One region of the Paenibacillus sp. HWE-109 genome, then DNA from elsewhere that is predicted to be linked to it. Evidence: a T-box and tRNA genes for the amino acid it is inferred to sense, from the RefSeq annotation. Region 1 holds a T-box; the other regions hold tRNA genes.
What was found. The T-box of region 1 lies ahead of tyrS (tyrosine--tRNA ligase). A T-box ahead of a tRNA ligase gene usually reads a tRNA of that ligase, here a tRNA-Tyr.
Positions count from the first base shown of each region.

Region 2: it encodes a tRNA-Tyr, which carries the amino acid that the T-box ahead of tyrS (tyrosine--tRNA ligase) is inferred to sense. The anticodon was not compared.
Region 3: it encodes a tRNA-Tyr, which carries the amino acid that the T-box ahead of tyrS (tyrosine--tRNA ligase) is inferred to sense. The anticodon was not compared.

Region 1 is NZ_CP091881.1:3,458,304-3,461,488, forward strand. Features, by position in the region: gene tnpC (IS66 family transposase) at 1-584, shown strand, start outside; gene tyrS (tyrosine--tRNA ligase) at 615-1,874, opposite strand; T-box leader at 1,927-2,205, opposite strand; gene LOZ80_RS14485 (transglycosylase domain-containing protein) at 2,334-3,185, shown strand, end outside.
Region 2 is NZ_CP091881.1:8,923,621-8,926,805, forward strand. Features, by position in the region: rRNA gene LOZ80_RS38320 (23S ribosomal RNA) at 1-950, shown strand, start outside; tRNA gene LOZ80_RS38325 (tRNA-Asn) at 1,026-1,101, shown strand; tRNA gene LOZ80_RS38330 (tRNA-Ser) at 1,105-1,196, shown strand; tRNA gene LOZ80_RS38335 (tRNA-Glu) at 1,212-1,286, shown strand; tRNA gene LOZ80_RS38340 (tRNA-Val) at 1,301-1,373, shown strand; tRNA gene LOZ80_RS38345 (tRNA-Met) at 1,434-1,510, shown strand; tRNA gene LOZ80_RS38350 (tRNA-Asp) at 1,546-1,622, shown strand; tRNA gene LOZ80_RS38355 (tRNA-Phe) at 1,645-1,720, shown strand; tRNA gene LOZ80_RS38360 (tRNA-Thr) at 1,737-1,812, shown strand; tRNA gene LOZ80_RS38365 (tRNA-Tyr) at 1,838-1,919, shown strand; tRNA gene LOZ80_RS38370 (tRNA-Trp) at 1,932-2,005, shown strand; tRNA gene LOZ80_RS38375 (tRNA-His) at 2,030-2,102, shown strand; tRNA gene LOZ80_RS38380 (tRNA-Gln) at 2,127-2,198, shown strand; tRNA gene LOZ80_RS38385 (tRNA-Gly) at 2,207-2,281, shown strand; tRNA gene LOZ80_RS38390 (tRNA-Cys) at 2,292-2,365, shown strand; tRNA gene LOZ80_RS38395 (tRNA-Leu) at 2,379-2,467, shown strand; tRNA gene LOZ80_RS38400 (tRNA-Leu) at 2,487-2,565, shown strand; gene LOZ80_RS38405 (sensor histidine kinase) at 2,698-3,185, shown strand, end outside.
Region 3 is NZ_CP091881.1:8,177,574-8,180,758, reverse strand. Features, by position in the region: gene LOZ80_RS35345 (hypothetical protein) at 278-694, shown strand; tRNA gene LOZ80_RS35340 (tRNA-Lys) at 1,427-1,502, opposite strand; tRNA gene LOZ80_RS35335 (tRNA-Gln) at 1,514-1,585, opposite strand; tRNA gene LOZ80_RS35330 (tRNA-His) at 1,605-1,677, opposite strand; tRNA gene LOZ80_RS35325 (tRNA-Tyr) at 1,699-1,780, opposite strand; tRNA gene LOZ80_RS35320 (tRNA-Thr) at 1,795-1,870, opposite strand; tRNA gene LOZ80_RS35315 (tRNA-Asp) at 1,893-1,969, opposite strand; tRNA gene LOZ80_RS35310 (tRNA-Val) at 1,984-2,059, opposite strand; tRNA gene LOZ80_RS35305 (tRNA-Glu) at 2,085-2,159, opposite strand; tRNA gene LOZ80_RS35300 (tRNA-Ser) at 2,174-2,265, opposite strand; tRNA gene LOZ80_RS35295 (tRNA-Met) at 2,277-2,350, opposite strand; tRNA gene LOZ80_RS35290 (tRNA-Ser) at 2,380-2,467, opposite strand; tRNA gene LOZ80_RS35285 (tRNA-Asn) at 2,478-2,550, opposite strand; tRNA gene LOZ80_RS35280 (tRNA-Ala) at 2,556-2,631, opposite strand; tRNA gene LOZ80_RS35275 (tRNA-Ile) at 2,720-2,796, opposite strand; rRNA gene rrf (5S ribosomal RNA) at 2,853-2,969, opposite strand; rRNA gene LOZ80_RS35265 (23S ribosomal RNA) at 3,037-3,185, opposite strand, start outside.

The DNA of each region.
Region 1 (3,185 bases):
ATTTTAAAGAAAAATACACGTTCCAGCATGCCTTATGCAATGCGCACTTACTGCGGGAATGCCAAGGAATCGCCGATTATGATCATCACCAGTGGGCCGTGCAGATGAAACGCTTGCTACAAGTAGCCTGGCGTCTCACGCTAGCCGCCCGTAAAGTCTTGTGCTGCTTAGCTCCGAGTACGGTTAAATGGCTAGAGAATTGGTACGATGACATCCTGCAGCAGGGCGAGCTGGAATGGAATCAAGGGCGTACCAAAGCCAAAACCGGACCGCAAGGCAGGCAAAGCAAAAGTAAATCGGCCAATCTGGGTGAACGTTTCCGTCGTCACAAGGAACCGATTCTCCGGTTTATTCAAGATGTCCGTGTTCCTTTTGACAACAATGTCGCCGAACGAGACTTGCGGATGGCCAAGGTCAAAGCCAAAGTCTCCGGCTTATTCCGTACCTGGGACGGGGCTCATCAGTTCGCCCGCGCGCGCGGCTTCATTTCAACCCTTCGTAAACAAAATTTACCTGTACTCTCGACGCTTATTGTTACTTTTCGTGGGGAGTTTCGTTTTCCGCGTTTGGAAGAAGGTAAGTAGTAACCCCTAAGGACTCCTCTCCATTTGTACCTAAGCAAACTGCACTAGGTAGTAATTCTTTTTGCCGCGGCGAACGACAAGGTAAGCTTCTCCCAGTTTGCCAAGGTCCTTGGCCACCGCTTCAAGGGATGTCACCTTGACACCGTTAACCGTCACAGCGCCACTTTCAATATCCTGGCGTGCTTGGCGCTTGGATGGCGCAGCACCTACGGCGATTAGCAAGTCAACAAGCGCGATGTCGTCTTGCTCCAGCGTTGTGGAAGGAACATCCTTAAATGCCTCTTCAATCTCCACGCGGGAAAGATCTTGAATGTTGCCGCTGAATAAAGCTGCGGTGATGTTTAAAGCACTTTCCAGTGCTTCTCCCCCATGTACTAACTGCGTGACTTCACGAGCAAGCAGTTTCTGCGCCTCTCGCTTCTCAGGCTGCGACTTCACTTCTTCTTCCAAACGTTCGATTTCCTCATGCGATATGAAAGTGAAGTATTTGAGAAAACGAATAACATCATTATCTGCCGTACCCAGCCAGAACTGATAGAACTGGTACGGTGACGTTTTGCTTGCATCCAGCCAAATCGCACCGCCTTCGGTTTTGCCGAACTTTTGGCCATCACTCTTAGTTACAAGCGGCAAGGTCACACCGTAAGCGCGTTGATCTGTTGTTTTGCCAATAAGTTCAAGTCCAGCTGTAATGTTGCCCCATTGATCGCTGCCTCCGATCTGCAGTGAACAATTCTTGGTCTCATTTAATTTCAAGAAATCGTACGATTGCAGGATCATATAGCTGAATTCGGTGAACGAAATCCCCTTCGTAATCCGGGAATCCACGGAATCTTTGGCCAGCATGTAGTTGACTGTAAAGTTTTTGCCTACATCCCGCAAAAATTCAATGACGTTCAACGAACCCAACCAGTCATAGTTGTTAACTAGCTCAGCGCTATTCTCGATATCAGTTGAGAAATTAAGAAAGCGGGAAAGCTGCTCTTTGATGCTTTGTGACCATGCGACAACGGTTTCCGGTCCATTCAGCGTTCTCTCATTGGCTTTACCACTCGGATCACCAATTAGACCTGTGCCGCCGCCAACGAGCGCAAGCGGGATATGTCCGGCCTGCTGAAAGCGTCTAAGCGTTAGAATCGGCAATAAACTCCCAATGTGCAAACTATCCGCTGTTGGATCGAAGCCGCAATAAAGCACCACTCGCTCTTCGCTTAGCTTTTTGTCCAAGCCCTCGCGGTCCGTTATTTGGTGAAGCAGTCCACGAAACTCCAGATCTTTTAAAATTGTCATGTTCATCCATCTCCTTCTTCATAAAAAAATACAAAAAAAGCCTTCTCATCCACAAAGGGACGAGAAGACTTGACTCGCGGTACCACCCTAATTAAAACAGCAGTTACGTACATCTATAACGATAAGTTCCGTGTACAGCTGACTGTTTTCACTCAAGAACCTATAACGGGGTTTAATCGGCAGATACTACTGGTGCAGCCCAATTGGCGGCAGGTTCCCATCTACTGCTCAAGACCGTAATTCACTAACCTGCAGGTACCGGTTCGCACCATCCACCGGCTCTCTGAAAGCATCCACAAGCTACCTACTGCTGATCCATCCATGCATTTGTTCAATTTATAACACAACTCTTCCATTGTTGTCAAACCGTCTATCATCGTTTCTTCCCTCCAGTATTACCGCAAAAGCTGCAATTATGGTATACTGTATGGGTTCATGTAAGGAGGAATATTGGAACTTATGCGCAATTTTTTCGCGAAATGGAATCGACCTTGGGTGAGAACCACATTCAAAGTCACTTGGATTACTTTAAAATGGACCCTGATTAGCGCCTTTTTGGCAGGCCTATTAGGCGGATCCGCTGCATTCGGATATGTTAGCGCGTTGGTCAAGAAAGACCCTGTCCGCAGCGAAGAATCCATTCGTCAGCAAATTCAGGAAAATGCCGTTACAGGCTTCGCCTATTTCAATGACGACACAGTGATTGGCCAATTGCGTACGGAAGAAGATCGACGTCTCGCTCAGCTCAATGATATCCCGCAAGTTGTTTTGGATGCAGTCTTGTCCATTGAGGACAAAGACTTCAAAACGCATCACGGAATCGATTTCCGCGGACTTTATCGCGCTGTTACCCAGAAGCTTCTGAATGAAGAAGTGCAAACCGGGGGTAGTACCATCACGCAGCAGCTCGCTAGACGGGTATTTCTAACATTAGACCGCGATGATGGTCGTAAAGCAAGGGAATTGCTGCTTGCCTTACGAATGGAACGTTTGATGTCCAAGGACGAAATTCTACTTGCCTATTTGAACAAAATTCCATACGGCAACGGAGCTACAGGATACAATCTGTACGGCATCAAAGCCGCCGCCAAGGGCTTATTCAACATCGACGACTTAGACAAACTGAATGTCGCTCAAGCCGCTTATCTGGCTGGACTACCACAGTCACCATCCCAGTACTCCGCCTTTACCAGCAAACCTGCATTCGATGATGAGGGTTACAAAAAAGCCGTTATACGTGAACAATTAGTCCTCAAACGAATGCTGGAAGAAAAGAAAATTACAAATGAACAATACCAAGAGGCATTGAAA
Region 2 (3,185 bases), 3.6 Mb from region 1:
CTTGTCAGGTAAATTCTGACCCGCACGAATGGCGTAACGACTTGGGCGCTGTCTCAACGAGAGATCCGGTGAAATTTTAATACCTGTGAAGATGCAGGTTACCCGCGACAAGACGGAAAGACCCCATGGAGCTTTACTGCAGCTTGATATTGGACTTTGGTACGATCTGTACAGGATAGGTGGGAGCCTTTGAAGCCTGAGCGCCAGCTTGGGTGGAGGCGCCGTTGGGATACCACCCTGATCGTATCGGAGTTCTAACCTGGTACCGTGATCCGGTATGGGGACAGTGTCAGGTGGGCAGTTTGACTGGGGCGGTCGCCTCCTAAAATGTAACGGAGGCGTTTAAAGGTTCCCTCAGAATGGTTGGAAATCATTCGCAGAGTGCAAAGGCATAAGGGAGCTTGACTGCGAGACCTACAAGTCGAGCAGGGACGAAAGTCGGACTTAGTGATCCGGTGGTACCGAATGGAAGGGCCATCGCTCAACGGATAAAAGCTACCCTGGGGATAACAGGCTTATCTCCCCCAAGAGTCCACATCGACGGGGAGGTTTGGCACCTCGATGTCGGCTCATCGCATCCTGGGGCTGAAGTAGGTCCCAAGGGTTGGGCTGTTCGCCCATTAAAGCGGTACGCGAGCTGGGTTCAGAACGTCGTGAGACAGTTCGGTCCCTATCTGTCGCGGGCGTAGGAAATTTGAGAGGAGCTGTCCTTAGTACGAGAGGACCGGGATGGACGTACCGCTGGTGTACCAGTTGTCTCGCCAGAGGCATAGCTGGGTAGCTATGTACGGAGGGGATAAGCGCTGAAAGCATCTAAGCGCGAAGCCCCCCTCAAGATGAGATTTCCCAGTATGTAAGACCCCTTGTAGACGACGAGGTTGATAGGTTCGAGGTGGAAGTGCGGCAACGTATGCAGCTGACGAATACTAATCGGTCGAGGGCTTAACCAATAAACCTAAATGTTACTTTACGCACGTTTCGTATCTAGTTTTCAAGGAATAAATCCTTGTCATAAGTTTTCCTATTCCCTGATAGCTCAGTTGGTAGAGCACTCGACTGTTAATCGAGTTGTCACAGGTTCGAGTCCTGTTCGGGGAGCCATATGGAGAGGTGTCCGAGCTGGCCGAAGGAGCACGATTGGAAATCGTGTAGGCGTCACAAGCGTCTCGAGGGTTCGAATCCCTCTCTCTCCGCCACTATCTTTCTAGCAAGGCCCGTTGGTCAAGTGGTTAAGACACCTCCCTTTCACGGAGGTAACAGGGGTTCGAGTCCCCTACGGGTCACCATTCATTACTCCCATGGAGGCTTAGCTCAGCTGGGAGAGCATCTGCCTTACAAGCAGAGGGTCGGCGGTTCGATCCCGTCAGCCTCCATCAAGTTTTACTTTTAAAGTGAGACTTGCAAAGCATGGAAACGTGAATTATAATTAACGACGCGGGGTGGAGCAGCCCGGTAGCTCGTCGGGCTCATAACCCGAAGGCCGCAGGTTCAAATCCTGCCCCCGCAACCAATTCATCTTCTGCAAGAAGATATTGTACTTAGCATGGAGCTGTGGTGTAGTGGCCTAACATGCCTGCCTGTCACGCAGGAGACCGCGGGTTCGAATCCCGTCAGCTCCGCCATTTTTCTTCAAAAAGTAAGCAAGGCTTTGTAGCTCAGTCGGTAGAGCAGAGGACTGAAAATCCTCGTGTCGGCGGTTCGATTCCGTCCAAAGCCACCATTTCTTAATTAAATAAGCCGTTGTAGCTCAACTGGTAGAGCAACTGACTTGTAATCAGTAGGTTGGGGGTTCAAGTCCTCTCGACGGCACCACAAAGAATCAAAGGTTTTACATCATGGAGGCTTAGTGAAGTGGCTAAACACGGCAGACTGTAAATCTGCTCTCTCCGAGTTCGGTGGTTCGAATCCATCAGCCTCCATTTACTTTTTCTAGGGGCATAGTTTAAGGGTAGAACAAAGGTCTCCAAAACCTTTGGTGTGGGTTCAATTCCTGCTGCCCCTGCCAAAAAAGTAAAAACTTAATATTGTGGCGGTCGTGGCGAAGGGGTTAACGCACTGGTTTGTGGATCCAGCATTCGCGGGTTCAAGTCCCGTCGTCCGCCCATTATTACCAACATGCAAGATAATGGGGATTAGCCAAGCGGTAAGGCAACGGACTTTGACTCCGTCATGCCAAGGTTCAAATCCTTGATCCCCAGTTTTATATGCGGAAGTGGCTCAGCGGTAGAGCATCGCCTTGCCAAGGCGAGGGTCGCGGGTTCGATCCCCGTCTTCCGCTCCATTATTACTAAGGCGCCATAGCCAAGTGGTAAGGCAGAGCTCTGCAAAAGCTTTACCCCCAGTTCGAATCTGGGTGGCGCCTCCACATTATCTTATTAGCCGGAGTGGCGGAATCGGCAGACGCACAGGACTTAAAATCCTGCGGTAGGTGACTACCGTACCAGTTCAAGTCTGGTCTTCGGCACCATTGATTTACAACTTTATATGCCGGCATGGCGGAATGGCAGACGCGCTCGACTCAAAATCGAGTCCGAAAGGGTGGAGGTTCGAGTCCTCTTGCCGGTATAGAAGAAGAAGCTCATGAAATCAATTGATTTCATGAGCTTTTTTATTTGTCTTGACGGTTGTCCATTACGAAGGTTACCCTATAAGTGATTATTTGGGAGAACATGTCAGCCGCAAAGGATGCGATCGTGATTGAATTGGAGAAAATCTCTTACTTTTAAGTTTGTGGCCGGATTTGTGATTATTATTTCTCCACTTATTATTTTCTTGTACTATAATAACCATTACGCGATTAGCGTTGTAAGGGAGCAAGTCTCAGGAGCCAACAGAAACCTATTGGCGGATTATGTGAAGCAAGTGGATAAGCAGATGAAGGAAATCAATAATTATTTGAATTTGGTCAACGATCGTGAGCCAGACGTGAATCTCTTGAATTTCATGGAATATGGCACGGATGATTATATGCTGACAAAGCAAAAGATTTTCACGCGGTTTCAGGTGGATTTGGGATACTTCCAAGTGATTGACACCATTTTTTTGTATAATATCAAGGATAAAGATATTGTGCTGAATACACGATCTGACTATTACTTGAACGAGAAAGTGATCGCAGATTACATAGAAGCGAATCCCAAAGACGACGAGATGCAGAAGATTGGTTCTTGGCAGCTCATTAAGGT
Region 3 (3,185 bases), 4.4 Mb from region 1:
GCAACGCCTATGTTCTCCAATTTGTTATACAACTCTTTCTTAATCGTATATTTACTTGAAATATTAACCATCTTAGGATTTATTCTAGCGTTGTTACGATCTAATTAATAACTACATATTTTCGACAATTGTAGCAATTGTGTATCTAGCAAATGGTTCCACCGGACTATTTATGTAAATAGATGGAAGTGATATATTTGGTTGGAATTATATAACTAAATTTGGGAGAGTGATAGCTTTGCTAAAGAAATTTTAAAAAAAATTAGTAGTGGGAGTTTTGGCTGGTGCAATATCTTTGGTTGGAGCCACAACCTCAGCTTTTGCTTATGATGGATGGGCAGACTCGATTGCAACAGCTTATTCGCTAAATGGACCACTAAGCGGTGTCTCTACAACAATCAATGCATCTGATGATGTAGACTGGTATTCTTGGACAAATGATACTGGAAGCAATGCTAGCTGGAATGCAACACTACAATCTCCAGCAGGCTTAAACTACGACATGCATATGGTTTTACGTACCGGTACTCAATATCTGTCATTGGGTTCAGCCGGTGATCAGGGACCAGGTGGATTAGATTGGCCTGGCGGAACTATTCAAGCAGGTGATACTATATATTTTCAAATCAGAGGGCAAAAAGGATCTGACTGGTCCACGAGTGCATTATATACTTTTAATATCAATCACCCTTAATTCTTAAAAAGAGCACTCCATTCGGAGTGCTTTCTCTTTTGTATATTCATAGCCCACCAAGAATCCATTCTAAGTTGTTATTACGTTCATACTTGCGATGTCCCTTAGAATAGCCACCTCTGGAGAGCTGAGAGTTTACATTTTCTTCTGTCTCTTCCAAACGATCGAGTGGCAAGCGTTTGCGGTACACGAACACTTCACAGGTATATATTAACCGACGTAGTCTTAACATCTGTTTTAAACTTCGATTCGACGTCATTCTGCGTGACTTCTAGTAGCCTGTATGCACCAAGATAGCGGTTTATGTCCGCGAGACGCTTGTAAATAAGATTTCGTCTCAAGTGTCAAATTACGCTCTTTACAGTTCTCTACAGTTCTATAGATAGATTCTCATAGCTGAGTCCATGCTGACTGATTCAGACGATAATTATACGGGCTGTTTCCCCTATAAATTCATTGATTGTGTTCAATGTACGTAATCTTACGAATTATAAAAATAAAAAAGCCTCCTAATCCGTAGTGCCTACGGTTAAGAAGCGCAATTGCGTTTTAATTTAGCGTATTTCCGGTTAGGAGACATTTAAAAAACGGTCATATAGCGAACCTTTTGAAGTACAATCCTAAGTCTAGTGCGTCTGCCAATTCCGCCATACGCGCGCATGTTAATGCTGGGGCCCCCGAAAAGTAATCGGAATTCCCTTCGAAGCTTTCACTTCACTTTTTGGGGTAAAGTGGTGAGTCATGTAGGATTCGAACCTACGACACCCTGATTAAAAGTCAGGTGCTCTACCAACTGAGCTAATGACTCATAAGAAGATACTGGGGATCAAGGATTTGAACCTTGGCATGACGGAGTCAAAGTCCGTTGCCTTACCGCTTGGCTAATCCCCAATATAGGTTAAAAATAATGGGCGGACGACGGGACTTGAACCCGCGAATGCTGGATCCACAAACCAGTGCGTTAACCCCTTCGCCACGACCGCCACACTATAAAATTAGGTATATGGAGGCTGATGGATTCGAACCACCGAACTCGGAGAGAGCAGATTTACAGTCTGCCGTGTTTAGCCACTTCACTAAGCCTCCATATTAAAGCCTTGTGGTGCCGTCGAGAGGACTTGAACCCCCAACCTACTGATTACAAGTCAGTTGCTCTACCAGTTGAGCTACAACGGCATAATTCTTACTTTGGTAAAAATGGCGGAGCTGACGGGATTCGAACCCGCGGTCTCCTGCGTGACAGGCAGGCATGTTAGGCCACTACACCACAGCTCCAAATAGGTTGAAAATGGTGGAGGCTGACGGGATCGAACCGCCGACCCTCTGCTTGTAAGGCAGATGCTCTCCCAGCTGAGCTAAGCCTCCATGGGATAAGAAATTAGGGAATTAATGGTGACCCGTAGGGGACTCGAACCCCTGTTACCTCCGTGAAAGGGAGGTGTCTTAACCACTTGACCAACGGGCCTTATAAGAAATTACTGGCGGAGAGAGAGGGATTCGAACCCTCGCACCACTTACGCAGTCTAACCCCTTAGCAGAGGGTCCCCTTATAGCCACTTGGGTATCTCTCCAATTTAATTAATAGCGGCAGAGGGGCTCGAACCCCCGACCTTACGGGTATGAACCGTACGCTCTAGCCAGCTGAGCTACGCCGCCAAGAAATCAAACTTGTGTATGAAATGAGACGGAGAAGGAGGGATTCGAACCCTCGAGACGCTTGTGACGCCTACACGATTTCCAATCGTGCTCCTTCGGCCGCTCGGACACTTCTCCTAGAAAGGTACTCCCCGAACAGGACTCGAACCTGTGACAACTCGATTAACAGTCGAGTGCTCTACCAACTGAGCTATCAGGGAACATTTGGTGGAGCCAAGCGGGATCGAACCGCTGACCTCCTGCTTGCAAGGCAGGCGCTCTCCCAGCTGAGCTATGGCCCCTCGTAAGTTATTGACCGCATAGTTATGGGGCCCCCGAAAAAGTAATCGGAATTACCTACGAAGCTTAGCTTCACTTTTTGGGGAATATTGGTGGGCCCTAGTGGACTCGAACCACCGACCTCACCCTTATCAGGGGTGCGCTCTAACCAGCTGAGCTAAGGGCCCCTATAAGATAAGCACGCTTACAGGGTAGCAAAAAAAATACCCACTAGGGGTAAACTGCTTGGCAACGTTCTACTCTCCCAGAACCCTGCGGTTCAAGTACCATCGACGCTGGAGGGCTTAACGGTCGTGTTCGAGATGGGAACGCGTGGGTCCCCTCCGCCATCATCACCAAACAGTCAAAGCGTGATTTGCGCCTTGAAAACTAGATACGAAACGTGCGTAAAGTAACATTTAGGTTTATTGGTTAAGCCCTCGACCGATTAGTATTCGTCAGCTGCATACGTTGCCGCACTTCCACCTCGAACCTATCAACCTCGTCGTCTACAAGGGGTCTTACATACTGGGAAATCTCATCTTGAGGGGGGCTTCGCGCTTAGATGCTTTCAGCG